4 linked regions of the Phreatobacter oligotrophus genome follow. The protein of the gene in region 4 binds, or shares a complex with, the protein of the main gene of each other region. Links are inferred from orthologs where the notes say so. Each region holds a gene or a part of one and is shown on either strand. Other genes may lie near its edges. The genes, in order: C8P69_RS07820, accC, accB and accD.

Region 1 (4,147 bases), on a different replicon or contig from region 4:
GAGCCGGGGCAGGCTCGGGCGCGAAGGCCGAGACGGTCGGGGCCTGGACCGGACCGCTGGAGCGCGCGGCCACCGTGGTGCGCAGCGGCGAGGGGACCGGCACCGGCGCGGTGATGGCGCTGGCAACCGAGGCCTCGAGGGCCGGCGCGCCCTGCTGCGGCGCGGCAGCGGCCGGCAAGGTCACCGGGGTCGAGGAGGCGGAGGCAAGCGCCGGAGCCGTGGGGGCGGCAGCGGCCGGAGCCGGCGCCGCGGCGGCGACGGGAGCGCGGGCCGAGACCAGCGTCACCGGCTCGCTCTGCTGGCTGGCCAGCGAGAAGGTCGGTTCGGACGAGCCGACGCGGATCTGCCGGTGGGTGAAGCGCGAGGCAAAGGTGCGATGCGTGCCGCCATCAATGCCGGAGCGGGGCGGAGCAGCCGCGACCTCACGCGAGAGCGCCGCCACCTGCGCCATGTCGCGGGCGTGCTTGGCCGCAACCGCCTGCCGGATCGGCGGCGGCACGACGTAGGCCGGGCAGGCCGAGGCCGCCTGGAAGTTCGGACGCGGCGCCGAGGTATCGTCTCCAACCGCAGTGAAGCGCGTGCGGATGTTGCGGGCCGGGGCCTCGCGGGTCACCGGCGCCATGGTGGTGACCGGCTGGTTCACCGAGGTCGGAACCGGGGTGGCGGGAGCTGCCGAGGTCGAGACATTGGCGCGCGCCGTGCTGGCATTGCGGGTGCCGGCCCAGGGGTCGTTCGCGGCGATCATCTCGCGGGTCTCGCCCACGCCGCCCTGCGCCAGCACCGACTGCGGCGACACGGCGTTGAAGACGTAGCGGCGCTCGCAGACGTCGACCTGCGGCTCCTGGCGGGTGACCTCGAAATGGTCGTAGCCTTCCTTCAGGTTCTTCCAGAAGGTCATGTTAGGATTGTTGCGGTGGCGGGCGAGGTTCCGCGGCGTCATGCGGAACGGATAGGCCTGCACCTGGAACGAGTCCTGGCCGGCCTGCAGCGCCTCGCGGGCCAGCGCATAGACCTCGGCGATCGCCTCGTCGGTCATGGCGTAGCAGCCGCGCGACGAGCAGTCGCCGTGCACCATGAGATGCGAGCCGGTGCGGCCGTAGGACCGGTCGAACTGGTTCGGGAAGCCCATGTTGAACGCGAGGTAGTAGGACGACCGCGGGTTCATCAGGCCCATGTTGATCTGGTAGAAGCCCTCGGGCGACTGGCGGTCGCCCTCGCGGACCTTGGGCCCGAGATCACCGGAATAGTTGCAGATCGGATAGGTCTTGAAGAGGGCGTAGCGGCCAGTCGCGTCGCGCTTCCAGACCTCGAGTTCGGCCTCTTCCTTAAAGATGCGCATGAGCACCGGCGAGGTGCGGGTCATGCCCTTCACGTTCAGCTCTTCGACCACGGCCTGTGCGAGCGGCCGGTTGCCGCGGTTCGGGTCGTTGCGGGAGACGGTTTCGCCCTGGCAGGCGGCAAGCAGCGCGGCCATCGAGACAAGCGCAGCGACCCGCCAGCTGCGGGTCCGGCCAGACCGGACAGCTGCCTTCGTGTGATCACCGGCCGACTGATGCAATGCTCTGCTCCCGAAAAGGGGCGTCGAAAAGAGGCCCCGCGAACGGTTCAGCTTGGCGCCGTGGATCCTTAACGGACCCTTGAAAGCGATCGATAGCGTCAACCCGCGGTTACTGCAAGCAGCCGAAAACGTGACCGAGGGTTAACGAATTCCCCGTCCCGTCACGGATGGGTGATGATGCGGCAAGGAAGGTGGCCGAACCAAGGCACGACCGCGCCCCGGCCCGCGTCGCCATGCCTCAGAGGGACCGGCCGATGGCGAGGAATTTCTCGCGGCGCAGGCGGCGGATGTCCTCGGGCGACTGGCCGGCCAGGGCACCGAGCGCCTGCTCGATGGCGTCGCCGACGCGGGTGATGGCGACATCGGGCTGGCGATGGGCGCCGCCCACCGGCTCCTGGATGATCTGGTCGATCACGCCGAACCGCATCAGGTCCTGGGCGGTGATCTTCATGTTGGTGGCCGCTTCCTGCGCCTTCGACGTGTCGCGCCAAAGGATCGAGGCGGCGCCCTCCGGCGAGATGACGCTGTAGATGGCGTGCTCCAGCATCATCACCTTGTTGGCGGTGGCAATCGCGATGGCGCCGCCCGAGCCGCCCTCGCCGATGACGATGGAGACGTTCGGCACCGACAGGCGCAGGCCGCAATCGGTGGAGCGCGCGATGGCCTCGGCCTGGCCACGCTCCTCGGCGCCGATTCCCGGATAGGCGCCGGCCGTGTCGACCAGCGAGATGACGGGAATGCCGAAGCGCTCGGCGGTCTCCATCAGGCGCACCGCCTTGCGGTAGCCCTCCGGGCGCGCCATGCCGAAATTGTGCCGGATGCGGGTTTCGGTGGTGTCGCCGCGCTCATGGCCCATGAAGCAGACGCTCTGGCCGCGGAACCGGCCGAAGCCGCCGACAATGGCCTCGTCCTCGCCGAAGACGCGGTCGCCAGCGAGCGGGGTGAAGTCCTCGAGCAGCTGGGCGATGTAGTCGAGCGTGTGCGGGCGGCCGGGATGGCGGGCGACCAGCGTCTTCTGCCAGGGGGTGAGCCCGGCATAGAGATCCTTCAGCGCCTGATCGGCCTTCTGCTCGAGCCGCGTCACCTCTTCGGTGATCGAGACGCCGCCGTCACGGGCCGCGACTTCGCGCAGCTCCTCGACCTTGGATTCGAGTTCGGCGATCGGCTTTTCAAAATCGAGGTAGCTGCGCATCGGCAAGGTGCGGCCCACAACCCGTGTGCGTCGGCCGGTGAGGGCCGGGGACGGCCCCGAAGGGCCCGATGAAGCGCGACGACATGCCCGTGCGGACAGGGCAAGTCAAGGACGGAGGACCGCCTAGTCCTCCCCCGAGAGCGGATGAAGGTCGCGCACGAGGCTCTTCAGCCGCTCGTCCAGCACATGGGTGTAGATCTGTGTCGTCGCAATGTCGGCATGGCCGAGAAGCTGTTGCACGGCCCTCAGGTCCGCGCCGTTCTGGAGGAGATGGCTGGCGAAGGCGTGGCGCAGGACATGCGGGGAGACCTTGGCGGCCGGCAGGCCCGCGGCCCCCGCAATCGCCTTCAGTTCGCGCCCGACATGCTGGCGGGTGAGGTGCCCGCTCTCGCCCGACGATGGGAACAGCCATTTGGAGGGGCCGAGCCCGGCTGCCTCCCGCAACGCCAGATAGGCGACCATGGCCTCCTTCGCCGCCTCGTTCAGCGGGACGATGCGCTCCTTGTTGCCCTTGCCGCGCACCACGAGGAAGCGCTGGTCGCGGCGGGCGGCAGCGACGGGAAGCGCAATGAGCTCGGAGACGCGCAGACCCGTGGCGTAGAGGAGTTCGAGCAGGCAGGCGAGCCGCGCTGCCCGCAAACGGTCGCCGACGGGCCGCTCCGGATCGTCGATTCCCTCGCGGGAGACGGCGAGGAGCTTTTCCACCTCCTGCATCCCCAGCGTCTTCGGCAGGGGGCGGCCGCGCTTCGGACCCTCCAGCACCGCCGCCGGGTCGTCCTTGCTGATGCCCTCGCCATAGAGGAAGCGGTGGAACTGCCGCACCGCCGAAAGGCGCCTAGCGACCGATGCGGTCTGCAGCCCGCGCGACCGGCAGTCGGCGAGATAGTCGCGGATGACGGCGGTGGTGGCGGACTTCGGGCCGGCGCCCTGCGAGCCGAGGAACCCGGCATAATCATCGAGGTCCCGGCGATAGGCCTCGAGCGTGTTGCGGGCGGCGCCGCGCTCGGCGGCCATCATGTCGAGGAAGAGGTCGACCTCGCCGGCCATGGCCTCAGCGGCGCGGCTGGAGGCGCGCGGGCGGCACCTGCTGGCTCATCTCCCGCGGCTCGGGCTCGACCAGATAGGCGAGCGCCAGCATGCCGGAAAAGCCAAGCCCGGCGAGAACGAGCAGGATGGTGACGAAACGGAACAGCGTCGGCATGGTCGGCCTCTGGCTGCCCCCTTGGACCATCAAAGACTGCTTCGGACAAGAGGTGGCCGTCGCGCTTCCCAGCCCTGGGACGCCATCCAGGGCCGCTGCGAACTTTGGCAGCAGCAGGCGGAAACGGGTGGACAGCGCCCCTCGCGCGGCTATCCCGGCACCGGCGCCGCTTCTATGGTGCGCGTCGAACCAGCCC
Region 2 (4,325 bases), 520 kb from region 4 along the record:
GGCCGGCCGCGCCTTCGCCGCCGGCACGCTCAAGGGCGTCGTCTTCAATGCCGGCGCCTATACCCACACCTCGCTCGCCCTCGCCGATGCCGTCCGCGGCACCGGGGTGCCGATGATCGAGGTTCACATCACCAACGTGCATGCGCGCGAGGCCGTGCGGCACCATTCCTTCCTTTCACCCGTCGCGCGCGGCATCATCGTGGGGCTCGGCCCCATGGGATACGCGCTCGCCATCGCCGCCGTCGCGGCGCTTCCGGCCAAGGCGTGAGCGGCCCCCGCCGCGCCGAGCCCCAAGAGGCCACCATGAACAAAGGCAAATCCTCCATCGATACGGCGATGATCCGTGAGCTGGCCCAGGTGCTGGCCGACACGGATCTCACCGAGATCGAGATCGAGCTCGAGGCGCTGAAGATCCGCGTCGCCCGCCAGGTCACCGTCCATGCGACGGTCGCGGCGCCGGTCGCCGCGGCGCCTGCGCCGGCCCCGGTGGCCGCGGCTGCCGCTCCCGCCGCCGTCGCGGCTCCTGCGGCCTCGGGCGATGATCCGCGCAAGCATCCGGGCGCCGTGCCCTCGCCCATGGTCGGCACCGCCTATCGCCGCGCCTCGCCCGACGCCAAGCCCTTCGTCGAGGTCGGCTCGGCCGTGAAAGAAGGCGACCGCATCTGCCTCATCGAGGCGATGAAGACCTTCAATGACATCGTCGCCCCACGCTCCGGCACGGTGACGCGCATCCTGTTCGACGACGGCCGGCCGGTCGAATACGGCGAGCCGCTGATGATCATCGAGTGAGCGCAGCGCCATGTTCAACAAGGTGCTGATCGCCAATCGCGGTGAGATCGCCCTGCGCGTCCTCCGGGCGTGCAAGGAGCTCGGAATCGCGACGGTCGCCGTCCATTCCACGGCAGATGCCGATTCGATGCATGTGAAGCTCGCCGATGAGAGCGTCTGCATCGGCCCGCCCTCGGCCCGCGAGAGCTATCTCAACATCCCCTCGCTGCTTGCGGCCTGCGAGATCACCGGCGCCGAGGCCGTCCATCCCGGCTACGGCTTCCTCTCCGAGAATGCCCGCTTCGCCGAGATCCTCGAGAGCCACGGCATCACCTTCATCGGACCGAAGTCCGAGCACATCCGCATCATGGGCGACAAGATCGAGGCCAAGCGCACGGCGAAGCGCCTGGGCATCCCCACCGTCCCCGGTTCGGAAGGTGGCATCTCCGATGACGAGGAGGCCCGCAAGGTCGCCGCCGAGATCGGTTTCCCCGTCATCATCAAGGCAGCCGCCGGCGGCGGTGGTCGCGGGATGAAGGTCGCCCGCACGGCGGACGAGCTGGAGGTCGCGCTGCAGACCGCCAAGACCGAGGCCAAGGCCGCCTTCGGCGATGACGCGGTCTATATCGAGAAATATCTCGGCAAGCCCCGCCATATCGAGATCCAGATCCTCGGCGACGGCCAGGGCAATGCCATCCATCTCGGCGAGCGCGACTGCTCGCTGCAGCGCCGGCACCAGAAGGTCTGGGAGGAAGGCCCCTCCCCGGTCATCACGCCGGAGCAGCGGGCCGAGATCGGCGGCATCTGCGCCAAGGCCATGGCCGACATGGGATATGTCGGCGCCGGCACGATCGAGTTTCTCTACGAGGACGGGCAGTTCTTCTTCATCGAGATGAACACCCGCATCCAGGTCGAGCATCCGGTGACCGAGATGATCACCGGCGTCGACCTCGTGAACGAGCAGATCAAGATCGCCTCGGGCCAGAAGCTCTCGGTGAAGCAGTCGGACATCGTCATCGAGGGCCATGCCATCGAGTGCCGCGTGAACGCCGAGAATCCGGCGACCTTCCGGCCCTCGCCCGGCAAGCTCAACCTGTTCCACACGCCCGGCGGCATCGGCGTACGCGTCGACAGCCACGCCTACCAGGGCTACACGATCCCGCCGAACTACGACTCGCTGGTCGGCAAGCTGATCGTCCATGGCCGCACCCGAGCCGAGTGCCTGGCGCGCCTGCGCCGCGCCCTCGACGAGTTCGTGGTGGACGGCATCGAGACGACGCTGCCGCTGTTCCGCACCCTCGTGCGCAACCCGTCGATCATCGCCGGCGACTACGACATCCACTGGCTGGAGAAGTTCCTGGCCGGCGAGGCCGCCAAGACTGACAAGGCCTGAGCACGGGCGAGGCCCGCCTCACACGCCCCACAGACGCTTCAGGATCGCCGGGACCTCGCCATAGGTCCTGGCGATCGCGTTTGGGCGGGAGCGCAGGAGCGCCTCCGGCGCATGGTAGCCCCAGGTGACGGCGATGGAGCCGACGCCGGCGGCATGGGCCATGTCGATGTCATAGGTCGTGTCGCCAATCATCACCGTATCCTCGGGCACCGCGCCGACCTCCGCCATCGCCTGCAGGATCATGCCGGGATGGGGCTTCGAGGGCGCGTCGTCGGCGGTCTGGATCGTGGCGAAGCGGTCGATCAGGCCGTGATGGGTCATGACGATGCGCACGCCGCGCTGGGACTTGCCCGTGGCGATGCCGAGGGCCGCCTTCTCCGCCGCCACCCACTCGATCACCTCGCGGCAGCCGGGATAGAGCGGCTCGGCATGGCCGTGCTTCTGCCGCTCGGCATGGAAGGCGCCCTTGTAGGCCTCGATGAGCGCGGGAATGTCGGGGTCCTCGGGGCTCGTCAGCACCGCGAAGGCCTCGAACAGCGACAGGCCGACGATGGACAGCGTCGCCTCGCGGCTCGGCGGCGTGCGGCCGAGCGAGATGAAGGCCGCGTCCATGCAGGCGACGATGAGGTGCTGGCTGTCGACGAGGGTGCCGTCGCAGTCGAAGATGACGAGCTTCACGAAAGGCGCTCCGGGGAACCGGAGCGCCTTGTGGGCCGCCAGGCGCCGAAGATCAACGGGTCAGCCGAAACGGCAGGATCGCACGGCCATGCGGAACTCGGGCGTGCGCGGGATGTAGCCGTGGGCGCGGGCCGACTGGCGGCACTCGACGATGCGGGCAAGATCCGGGCGGCGGGCGCGCAGGCAGTCGAGGACGGCGGCGCGGACGGCGGGTCCGCGATAGCCGCGCGCACGGGCCTCCTGGCGGCATTCGAAGCGCTCGGCGCGCAGTTCGGGATTGCCGCGGCCGGGGCCCGGCCCATAGCCGAAGGGCTGGGCGGCAGCTGGCGCGATGGCGGACAGGGCGAGAAGACCGGCGAGAAGCAGGCGGGTCATGGCATGGGCTCCATCAGGACGATGCGTCCTTGTCGGTCCCGCCCGCTGAACCGCGCCTGAATCGGCTGTTCAGCGGCGCTCGCGCTCCAGCGTCTCGACACGCGCCTCGAGGGCGGAGATGCGGCGTTCGGCAAGGTCATTGGCGCGGCGCAGTTCGCCGACGAGGTCGGCCATGGCCCGGTCGCCGCCCGGCACGGTGCGGATCACCCGACGTGTCACCATGACGATGAGCGCGAGGATGGCGAACAGCGCCGCGGCGGTGACGTAGATCCAGCCCGTCAGGGACATCACTCCTCCGGCGCCTCGACAATGGGATCGTAGCGCGAGACGTCCCAGCCGAGGAGGTTGAAGGTCTGCTCCATGTGCGGCGGCAGCGGCGCCGAGACGTCGATCGTGCCCTTGCCGCGCGGATGCGGCACGACGAGGCGGCGGGCATGCAGGTGCAGCTTGTGCTGGATGCCGCCGGGGATCTCCCAGTTCTCGACGTCGAAATATTTGGGATCGCCGATGATGGGATGGCCGATCTCGGCGGCATGGACGCGCAGCTGGTGGGTGCGGCCCGTCACCGGCTTCATCGACAGCCAGGACAGCTTCTGCGCCATGGTGTCGATGACGGCGTAGTAGCTGACCGCGTGGCTGGCGCCCTTCTCGCCGTGCTTGGCGATGCGCATGAAGCTCTCGTCCTCGCGCTCTTCCTTGGCGAGATAGGTCGAGACGCGGCCCTGGCGCGGCTTCGGCACGCCGGCCACCACCGACCAGTAGATCTTGCGGGCGGCGCGGGTGCGGAAGGTCTTGGCCAGCGCCGCCGCGGCGAAGCGGTTCTTGGCGACGAGCAGGCAGCCCGACGTGTCCTTGTCGAGGCGGTGGACGAGGCGCGGGCGCTGGCCGTCCTCATCGGTCAGCACCGCCAGCATGCCGTCGAGGTGCTTCTTGGTGCCGGAGCCGCCCTGCACCGCAAGGCCAGCCGGCTTCGACAGGACGAGGACGTCGGCGTCCTCATAGAGGGTGATGGAGGCGAGGAAGCCGGCGACATCCTCGCCGACCTTGGCCGACATGGGCCGCGCCTGGTCGAGCTTGAGCGGCGGCACGCGCACCGCCTGGCCGGCCTCGA
Region 3 (4,116 bases), 520 kb from region 4 along the record:
ACGGGGAAGCTCGCCAGCGTGACGCCGAGATAGCCGAAGAGACCGGTGAGCATGCCGGCGAAGGTTGCCAGCTGGTAGGCGGTGCGGCGGCCATAGCGGCGCACCAGCATGCCAACGGGCAGCGAGGCCGCGGCGAGGCCCACGACGAAGATCGAGATCGGCAGCGTCGCCAGCGAACGGACCGGGGCGAGCTGCGCGCCGACAATGGCGCCGGTTGCGAACATGACGGTGGTGTTGGCGCCCGCCAGCGCTGTCGCGACCGCGAGGATGACGGCGTTGCGGCGCGCAAGGCGGTCGCCGATGGCAGCGGCGTCGGAGGTCATGGCGGTCATGGGCATCACGCGGGGCGGGACGATCGCATCGCCCTGCGGAGCATCGCAGGACAGACGATCTCCCGGACGAGCCAGGGAAAGATGATCGTTCTCTAGTGTGATTTTGCCCCACCTGCCATCGGATCGAAGGAGGGAGAGGGCTGCGCCCAGCACATGCGGGAAATGCATGGCCCGTGGCTGCCCATGCGTCACCCTTGGCAGATGAGCCCTGCGCCCCAGCTAGTTGCGGGCGACAGGCCTTTCAGGTCCCCTCGCCGTCCAGCCGCCGCCAGAGACCGTCATGAGCCAGCTTTTTACGCCCTTCGCACTGGGCCCCGTCACCCTGCCGAATCGCATCGTTGTGGCGCCGATGTGCCAGTATTCGGCGGACGATGGCTGCATGAACGACTGGCACCTGCAGCACCTGATGAACCTCGCCATGTCCGGCGCTGGCCTCGTCGTCGTCGAGGCGACGGCGGTGGAGCGGCTCGGTCGCATCACCCATGGCTGCGTCGGCCTTTACAATGACGCCAACGAGCGCGCGCTGAAGCGGGTCCTCGACGCCGCCCGGGCGGTCGCCCTGCCCGGCACGAAGTTCGGCATCCAGATCGGCCATGCCGGCCGCAAGGCTTCCTCCGAGCGCCCCTGGGAGGGCGGTGGTCCGCTGAAGGACAATGCCGACCCCTGGGCGACGGTCGGCCCCTCGGCCATCCCCTTCGATGAGGGCTGGCACATGCCGCGCGAGATGACGGCCCAGGACAAGCTGCGCATCGCCCAGGCCTTCGTCGATGCCGCCAAGCGCGCCGTGCGCCTCGGCTTCGACGCAGTCGAGCTCCACATGGCCCATGGCTATCTCTTGCATTCGGTCATCAGCCCGATCTCCAACACCCGGACCGACGGGTTCGGCGGCAGCCGCGACAACCGCTTCGCCTGGCCGCTCTCCATCGCCGCGGCCGTGAAGGCGGCGCTCCCCGCCCATGTGGCGCTCGGCGCCCGCATCACCGGCCAGGACTGGACCGAGGAGGGCCTGCAGGTCGCCGACGCCGTGGCGCTCGCTGCGGAATTAAAGGGCGCCGTCCTCGATTTCGTCTGCGTCTCGTCGGGCGGCGTCACGCCGCGCATCCGCATCGCCGTGAAGCCGGGCTACCAGGTGCCCTTCGCCCAGGCGGTGAAGGCCGGCAGCGGCATCGCCACCCGCGCGGTCGGCCTCATCAACACGCCGAGCCAGGCCGAGGAGGTCATCACGTCCGGCGCCGCCGACATGGTCGCCATCGGCCGCGGCCTGCTCGACAACCCGCGCTGGGGCTGGCACGCGGCAGAGGAACTCGGCGTCGAGCTGAACTATCCGCCGCAATATGCCCGCGTCGCCAAGAAGGTCTGGCCAGGGGCGGCGCTGGCAAGGCCGGCGTGAGGGCGGCCGGCCCATCCACACCCCTCGCTTTGCTTCCGCCGCCGATCCGCCTATAAGGACCCGCCCGTGACGCGGCTTCCGCCGCGGGGCGCGTGATCGATTCCGGCCCGCCGGCCCGGTCGCGCCACGGACCCTCGACGCGGATCCAAGACCCCGGCGCATGAGCACCGTCCTCATCCTCAACGGCCCGAACCTCAACCTCCTCGGCACGCGCGAACCCGCCATCTACGGCGCGACGACGCTGGCCGATGTCGAGGTCATGTGCCGGGACGAGGCAGCAAAGCACGGGCTCACCGCCGATTTCCGCCAGTCGAACCACGAGGGCGTGCTCGTCGACTGGCTGCACGAGGCCGGCCGCGCCTTCGCCGCCGGCACGCTCAAGGGCGTCGTCTTCAATGCCGGCGCCTATACCCACACCTCGCTCGCCCTCGCCGATGCCGTCCGCGGCACCGGGGTGCCGATGATCGAGGTTCACATCACCAACGTGCATGCGCGCGAGGCCGTGCGGCACCATTCCTTCCTTTCACCCGTCGCGCGCGGCATCATCGTGGGGCTCGGCCCCATGGGATACGCGCTCGCCATCGCCGCCGTCGCGGCGCTTCCGGCCAAGGCGTGAGCGGCCCCCGCCGCGCCGAGCCCCAAGAGGCCACCATGAACAAAGGCAAATCCTCCATCGATACGGCGATGATCCGTGAGCTGGCCCAGGTGCTGGCCGACACGGATCTCACCGAGATCGAGATCGAGCTCGAGGCGCTGAAGATCCGCGTCGCCCGCCAGGTCACCGTCCATGCGACGGTCGCGGCGCCGGTCGCCGCGGCGCCTGCGCCGGCCCCGGTGGCCGCGGCTGCCGCTCCCGCCGCCGTCGCGGCTCCTGCGGCCTCGGGCGATGATCCGCGCAAGCATCCGGGCGCCGTGCCCTCGCCCATGGTCGGCACCGCCTATCGCCGCGCCTCGCCCGACGCCAAGCCCTTCGTCGAGGTCGGCTCGGCCGTGAAAGAAGGCGACCGCATCTGCCTCATCGAGGCGATGAAGACCTTCAATGACATCGTCGCCCCACGCTCCGGCACGGTGACGCGCATCCTGTTCGACGACGGCCGGCCGGTCGAATACGGCGAGCCGCTGATGATCATCGAGTGAGCGCAGCGCCATGTTCAACAAGGTGCTGATCGCCAATCGCGGTGAGATCGCCCTGCGCGTCCTCCGGGCGTGCAAGGAGCTCGGAATCGCGACGGTCGCCGTCCATTCCACGGCAGATGCCGATTCGATGCATGTGAAGCTCGCCGATGAGAGCGTCTGCATCGGCCCGCCCTCGGCCCGCGAGAGCTATCTCAACATCCCCTCGCTGCTTGCGGCCTGCGAGATCACCGGCGCCGAGGCCGTCCATCCCGGCTACGGCTTCCTCTCCGAGAATGCCCGCTTCGCCGAGATCCTCGAGAGCCACGGCATCACCTTCATCGGACCGAAGTCCGAGCACATCCGCATCATGGGCGACAAGATCGAGGCCAAGCGCACGGCGAAGCGCCTGGGCATCCCCACCGTCCCCGGTTCGGAAGGTGGCATCTCCGATGACGAGGAGGCCCGCAAGGTCGCCGCCGAGATCGGTTTCCCCGTCATCATCAAGGCAGCCGCCGGCGGCGGTGGTCGCGGGATGAAGGTCGCCCGCACGGCGGACGAGCTGGAGGTCGCGCTGCAGACCGCCAAGACCGAGGCCAAGGCCGCCTTCGGCGATGACGCGGTCTATATCGAGAAATATCTCGGCAAGCCCCGCCATATCGAGATCCAGATCCTCGGCGACGGCCAGGGCAATGCCATCCATCTCGGCGAGCGCGACTGCTCGCTGCAGCGCCGGCACCAGAAGGTCTGGGAGGAAGGCCCCTCCCCGGTCATCACGCCGGAGCAGCGGGCCGAGATCGGCGGCATCTGCGCCAAGGCCATGGCCGACATGGGATATGTCGGCGCCGGCACGATCGAGTTTCTCTACGAGGACGGGCAGTTCTTCTTCATCGAGATGAACACCCGCATCCAGGTCGAGCATCCGGTGACCGAGATGATCACCGGCGTCGACCTCGTGAACGAGCAGATCAAGATCGCCTCGGGCCAGAAGCTCTCGGTGAAGCAGTCGGACATCGTCATCGAGGGCCATGCCATCGAGTGCCGCGTGAACGCCGAGAATCCGGCGACCTTCCGGCCCTCGCCCGGCAAGCTCAACCTGTTCCACACGCCCGGCGGCATCGGCGTACGCGTCGACAGCCACGCCTACCAGGGCTACACGATCCCGCCGAACTACGACTCGCTGGTCGGCAAGCTGATCGTCCATGGCCGCACCCGAGCCGAGTGCCTGGCGCGCCTGCGCCGCGCCCTCGACGAGTTCGTGGTGGACGGCATCGAGACGAC
Region 4 (4,089 bases):
ATGGCGGCCGACAGGACTTCGCCGCCGCCGGGATTATGCCCGCCGTCGAGCCAGACCTCGGCACCGGTCGGCAGGGCCTGGGCCACCGCGCCGGTGAGGCGCTGCAGGCGCGCGGGCCAGGTGACGGTCTGCAGGCCGCGGGCGATGGCGTCCTCGTCGAGCGCGAAGCCGGCAGTCTTCACCGCCGCAATCGCCGTACCGGCATTCTCCGCCTGATGCGCGCCGGGCAGGCGCGGCGGCGGAGCGTCGATCAGCCCGTCCTCGTCCTGGTAGACGAAACGGCCGTTTTCCAGGCGCGCGAACCAGTCGAGGCCAGAAACGGACAGGCGCGAGCGGGTGGCGTCCGCCGCCGCCTCGATCACCGCCATGGCCTCGGGCTCCTGCCGGGCGATGACCGCCGGACGGCCGCGCTTGAGGATGCCGGCCTTCTCGCCCGCGATCTTGCCGATCGTGTCGCCGAGGAATTCCGCATGGTCGATGGAGACGGGTGTGATGACGCTCACCGCCGGCCGCGGCACGACATTGGTGGCGTCGAACCGGCCGCCCATGCCGACCTCGAGGATCACCGCATCGGCCGGATGCCGCGCGAAGAGCATCAGGCCGGCAATCGTCGTGATCTCGAACTGGGTGATGGCCTGACCGGCATTCACCCGCTCGACCTCCAGCAGGATGTCGGCGAGCGTCTCGTCATCGACGAGCTTGCCGCCGCCCGGCGCGCCGAGGCGGAAGCGCTCATTGAACTTCACGAGATGGGGCGAGGTGTAGACATGCACCGTCCGCCCCGAGGCCTCCAGCAGGGCGCGGGCGAAGGCCGAGGTCGACCCCTTGCCGTTGGTGCCGGCGACGTGGATCACCGGCGGCAGGGCCAGATGCGGGTCGCCGAGCCGGGACAGCGCGCCGGTCATGCGGTCGAGCGACAGATCGATCAGCTTCGGGTGAAGCTTGGCGAGCCGGTCGAGAATATCGGCGATGGGGGGAGCGAGAACCGTCATGGCCGTTCGACAGCGACGAGGGCGCGCCGTTCGGCGCACCCCCATGGAGGACAGGAAAGGGTCAGGACGCCGCGGCGACCGGGGCGGTAGCCTCGGCCGGAGCCGGGGCGGGCGCCTTGGTGAGGACGCGGCAGAGGCGCGCCAGCGTCGCGCGCAGGTCGTGGCGATGGACGACGAGGTCCACCATGCCGTGATCCTTCAGATATTCGGCGCGCTGGAAGCCTTCGGGCAGCTTCTCGCGGATGGTCTGCTCGATGACGCGCGGGCCGGCAAAGCCGATGAGCGCGCCGGGCTCGGCGAGGTGCACGTCGCCGAGCATGGCATAGCTCGCGGTGACGCCGCCGGTGGTCGGGTTCGTCAGTACGACGATGTAGGGCAGGCGCGCGTCGCGCAGCGCCTGCACGGCGACCGTGGTGCGCGGCATCTGCATGAGCGACAGGATGCCCTCCTGCATGCGGGCGCCGCCGGAGGCGGTGAAGATGATGAAGGGCGTCTTCTTCTCGACCGCCGTCATCATGCCGCGGATGATGGCTTCGCCCGCCGCGGTGCCGAGCGAGCCGGCCATGAAGTCCATGTCCTGCACGGCCACCGTCACCGGCAGGCCTTCGAGCTTGCCGTAGCCGACCTTGATGGCATCGGCGAGGCCGGTCTTGGCCTTGGCGTCCTTCAGCCGGTCCACATAGCGCTTCTCGTCGCGGAACTTCAGCGGATCGATCGGGGCCTCGGGCAGCTGGACGTCGAACCAGGTGCCGTTGTCAAAGATCGACTTCAGCCGCGCCGTCGAGCCCATGCGCATGTGCACGCCCGAGCCGGGAATGACGAAGAGATTGCTCTCCAGGTCCTTGTGGAAGACCATCTGCCCGGTCTCCGGGCACTTGATCCACAGGTTCTCCGGCGTGTCGCGCTTCAGGAAGGAGCGAATGCGCGGTGGCAGGACGTCAGTGATCCAGTTCATGGGGCCTCGTGGCGAAAGATGAGGGCGCTCAGGCGCCGGCGCGTTCCAGACGGGTGAGGCGCGCCTCGAGCTGTTCGAGCTGAACCTCGAAACTGGCGAAAGTGCGTTCGGTCATGCTGCGATGGCCGATGAAGGAGCGCATGAACTTGACTGCATTGGCATCGAGCTTTTCCAAGCGGCTCTCGATCGCTTCGAAGCGCTTTTCGAACTTCGCATCCAGTTCATCGAAACGGGCGGTCATGTCCGCCCGCAATTCGCGCAGATGCGCAAGGATCAGGTTCTCGGGCTCGCTCATGACCAAGCCTCCTCGCGGCCAATATAGCCAATCACGAGGCGCCGCGCATCACTCCGCGGCCTTGCGGGCATGGCGGACACCCGCGGCGATGGAGCCGACGAGATCGGTCACGGCGGAGACCGTCCGCGCCGTCGCCTTGCCCTCACCATCGAGCGAACCCTTCAGCGCGTCGACCAGCGCCGAACCGACGACGACCGCGTCGGCGCCGCGCGCCACGGCGCTGGCATGGTCCGCATTCTTCACGCCGAAGCCGACGGCGACCGGCAGGTCCGTGTGCCGCTTGATCCGCGCCACCGCCTCGGCCGTCTTGCCGAAATCCGGGGTGGCCGCGCCGGTGATGCCGGTGATCGAGACGTAGTAGACGAAGCCCGACGTGTTGCCGAGCACCGTCGGCAGGCGCTTATCATCGGTGGTCGGCGTCGCCAGGCGAATGAAGTTGAGGCCGGCCTTCAGCGCGGGGATGCAGAGCTCGGCATCCTCCTCCGGCGGCAGGTCGACGACGATCAGGCCGTCGATGCCGGCGGCCTTGGCATCGGCAAGGAAGCGATCGACGCCGTAGATGTAGATCGGGTTGTAGTAGCCCATCAGCACGATGGGGGTCGCCTGGTCATCCTTGCGGAACCAGGCGATATCCTCGAGCGTCTTCGCCAGGGTCTGGCCGCCGGCCAGTGCCCGGAGGCCGGCTGCCTGGACCGACGGGCCATCGGCCATCGGGTCGGTGAAGGGCATGCCGAATTCGATGACGTCGGCGCCGGCCGCCGGCAGGGCCTTGAGGATGGCGCGGGCGGTCTCGCGGTCGGGATCGCCGGCCATGACATAGGTCACGAGGCCGGCGCGGCCGTCCTGCGCGAGCGCGGCGAAGCGGGTGTCGAGGCGGGTGGTCAAAGCTTGGTCCCCAGGATTTCGGCCACCTGCGGCACGTCCTTGTCGCCGCGGCCCGACAGGTTCATCACCATCAGGTGGTCCTTCGGCAGCTTCGGCGCGAGTTCGGCGATCTTGGCGATGGCATGGGCGCATTCCAGCGCCGGGATGATGCCCTCGACCTTCGACAGGAGCTGGAAGCCTTCCAGCGCCTCGTCGTCGGTGGCCGAGAGATAGGTGACGCGGCCGATATCGTTCAGCCAGGCATGCTCCGGCCCGATGCCCGGATAGTCGAGGCCAGCCGAGATCGAGTGGCCCTCCTGGATCTGCCCGTCGGCATCCATCAGCAGGTAGGTGCGGTTGCCGTGCAGGACGCCCGGCTTGCCGCCGGAGATCGAGGCGGCATGCAGCTTGTCGAGGCCGTGGCCGGCCGCTTCCACGCCGTACATGGCGACCGAGGGCTCATCGAGGAACGGGTGGAACAGGCCGATGGCGTTCGAGCCGCCGCCAACGCAGGCGATGAGGCTGTCGGGCAGGCGGCCTTCCTGGGCCTGGAGCTGCTCGCGGGTCTCGTTGCCGATGATCGACTGGAAGTCGCGCACCATGGACGGATAGGGGTGCGGGCCCGCGACCGTACCGATGCAGTAGAAGGTCGTCTCGACGTTGGTCACCCAGTCGCGGAGCGCCTCGTTCATGGCGTCCTTGAGGGTCTTGGCGCCCGACTGGACCGGCACGACGGTGGCGCCGAGCATCTTCATGCGGAAGACGTTGGGCGCCTGCCGGGCGACGTCGACCGCGCCCATATAGACGATGCATTCGAGGCCGAAGCGGGCGCAGAGCGTCGCGGTGGCGACGCCGTGCTGGCCGGCGCCGGTCTCGGCGATGATGCGCTTCTTGCCCATGCGGCGGGCCAGCAGGATCTGGCCGAGGACGTTGTTCACCTTGTGGGAGCCGGTGTGGTTCAGCTCCTCGCGCTTCAGGTAGAT

The links.
Region 1: the proteins of accD (region 4) and C8P69_RS07820 are in contact, whole or in part, in a solved structure (PDB 8UXZ), measured with the Escherichia coli proteins. The link is inferred for Phreatobacter oligotrophus from one-to-one orthologs.
Region 2: the proteins of accD (region 4) and accC are in contact, whole or in part, in a solved structure (PDB 8UXZ), measured with the Escherichia coli proteins. The link is inferred for Phreatobacter oligotrophus from one-to-one orthologs.
Region 3: the proteins of accD (region 4) and accB are in contact, whole or in part, in a solved structure (PDB 8UXZ), measured with the Escherichia coli proteins. The link is inferred for Phreatobacter oligotrophus from one-to-one orthologs.

The regions. Positions count from the first base shown.
Region 1 is NZ_PZZL01000003.1:132,262-136,408, forward strand. Bases 774-3,575 are described here. They hold C8P69_RS07820 (acetyl-CoA carboxylase carboxyltransferase subunit alpha), read right to left. Parts: upstream 2,751-3,575; coding sequence 1,797-2,750; downstream 774-1,796. Other genes in these bases: C8P69_RS07815 (L,D-transpeptidase family protein), read right to left, coding at 774-1,474; C8P69_RS07825 (site-specific tyrosine recombinase XerD), read right to left, coding at 2,874-3,575. Outside these bases: more of C8P69_RS07815, read right to left, coding at 1-773; more of C8P69_RS07825, read right to left, coding at 3,576-3,797; C8P69_RS07830 (histidine kinase), read right to left, coding at 3,802-3,951. UniProt on the Escherichia coli protein: Component of the acetyl coenzyme A carboxylase (ACC) complex. First, biotin carboxylase catalyzes the carboxylation of biotin on its carrier protein (BCCP) and then the CO(2) group is transferred by the carboxyltransferase to acetyl-CoA to form malonyl-CoA.
Region 2 is NZ_PZZL01000001.1:642,307-646,631, reverse strand. Bases 1-2,980 are described here. They hold accC (acetyl-CoA carboxylase biotin carboxylase subunit), read left to right. Parts: upstream 1-799; coding sequence 800-2,161; downstream 2,162-2,980. Other genes in these bases: C8P69_RS03245 (hypothetical protein), read right to left, coding at 2,900-2,980; C8P69_RS03250 (HAD-IA family hydrolase), read right to left, coding at 2,180-2,839; accB (acetyl-CoA carboxylase biotin carboxyl carrier protein), read left to right, coding at 304-789; aroQ (type II 3-dehydroquinate dehydratase), read left to right, coding at 1-268. Also shown: more of C8P69_RS03245, read right to left, coding at 2,981-3,214; C8P69_RS03240 (hypothetical protein), read right to left, coding at 3,284-3,502; C8P69_RS03235 (RluA family pseudouridine synthase), read right to left, coding at 3,502-4,325. UniProt on the Escherichia coli protein: This protein is a component of the acetyl coenzyme A carboxylase complex; first, biotin carboxylase catalyzes the carboxylation of the carrier protein and then the transcarboxylase transfers the carboxyl group to form malonyl-CoA.
Region 3 is NZ_PZZL01000001.1:644,586-648,701, reverse strand. The notes cover bases 1,346-4,116. They hold accB (acetyl-CoA carboxylase biotin carboxyl carrier protein), read left to right. Parts: upstream 1,346-2,373; coding sequence 2,374-2,859; downstream 2,860-4,116. Other genes in these bases: accC (acetyl-CoA carboxylase biotin carboxylase subunit), read left to right, coding at 2,870-4,116; aroQ (type II 3-dehydroquinate dehydratase), read left to right, coding at 1,883-2,338; C8P69_RS03270 (NADH:flavin oxidoreductase/NADH oxidase), read left to right, coding at 1,346-1,722. In the rest of the region: C8P69_RS03275 (MFS transporter), read right to left, coding at 1-332; more of C8P69_RS03270, read left to right, coding at 613-1,345. UniProt on the Escherichia coli protein: This protein is a component of the acetyl coenzyme A carboxylase complex; first, biotin carboxylase catalyzes the carboxylation of the carrier protein and then the transcarboxylase transfers the carboxyl group to form malonyl-CoA.
Region 4 is NZ_PZZL01000001.1:119,942-124,030, forward strand. The notes cover bases 1-2,744. They hold accD (acetyl-CoA carboxylase, carboxyltransferase subunit beta), read right to left. Parts: upstream 1,948-2,744; coding sequence 1,054-1,947; downstream 1-1,053. Other genes in these bases: C8P69_RS00590 (bifunctional folylpolyglutamate synthase/dihydrofolate synthase), read right to left, coding at 1-992; C8P69_RS00600 (hypothetical protein), read right to left, coding at 1,976-2,242; trpA (tryptophan synthase subunit alpha), read right to left, coding at 2,291-2,744. Outside these bases: more of trpA, read right to left, coding at 2,745-3,127; trpB (tryptophan synthase subunit beta), read right to left, coding at 3,124-4,089.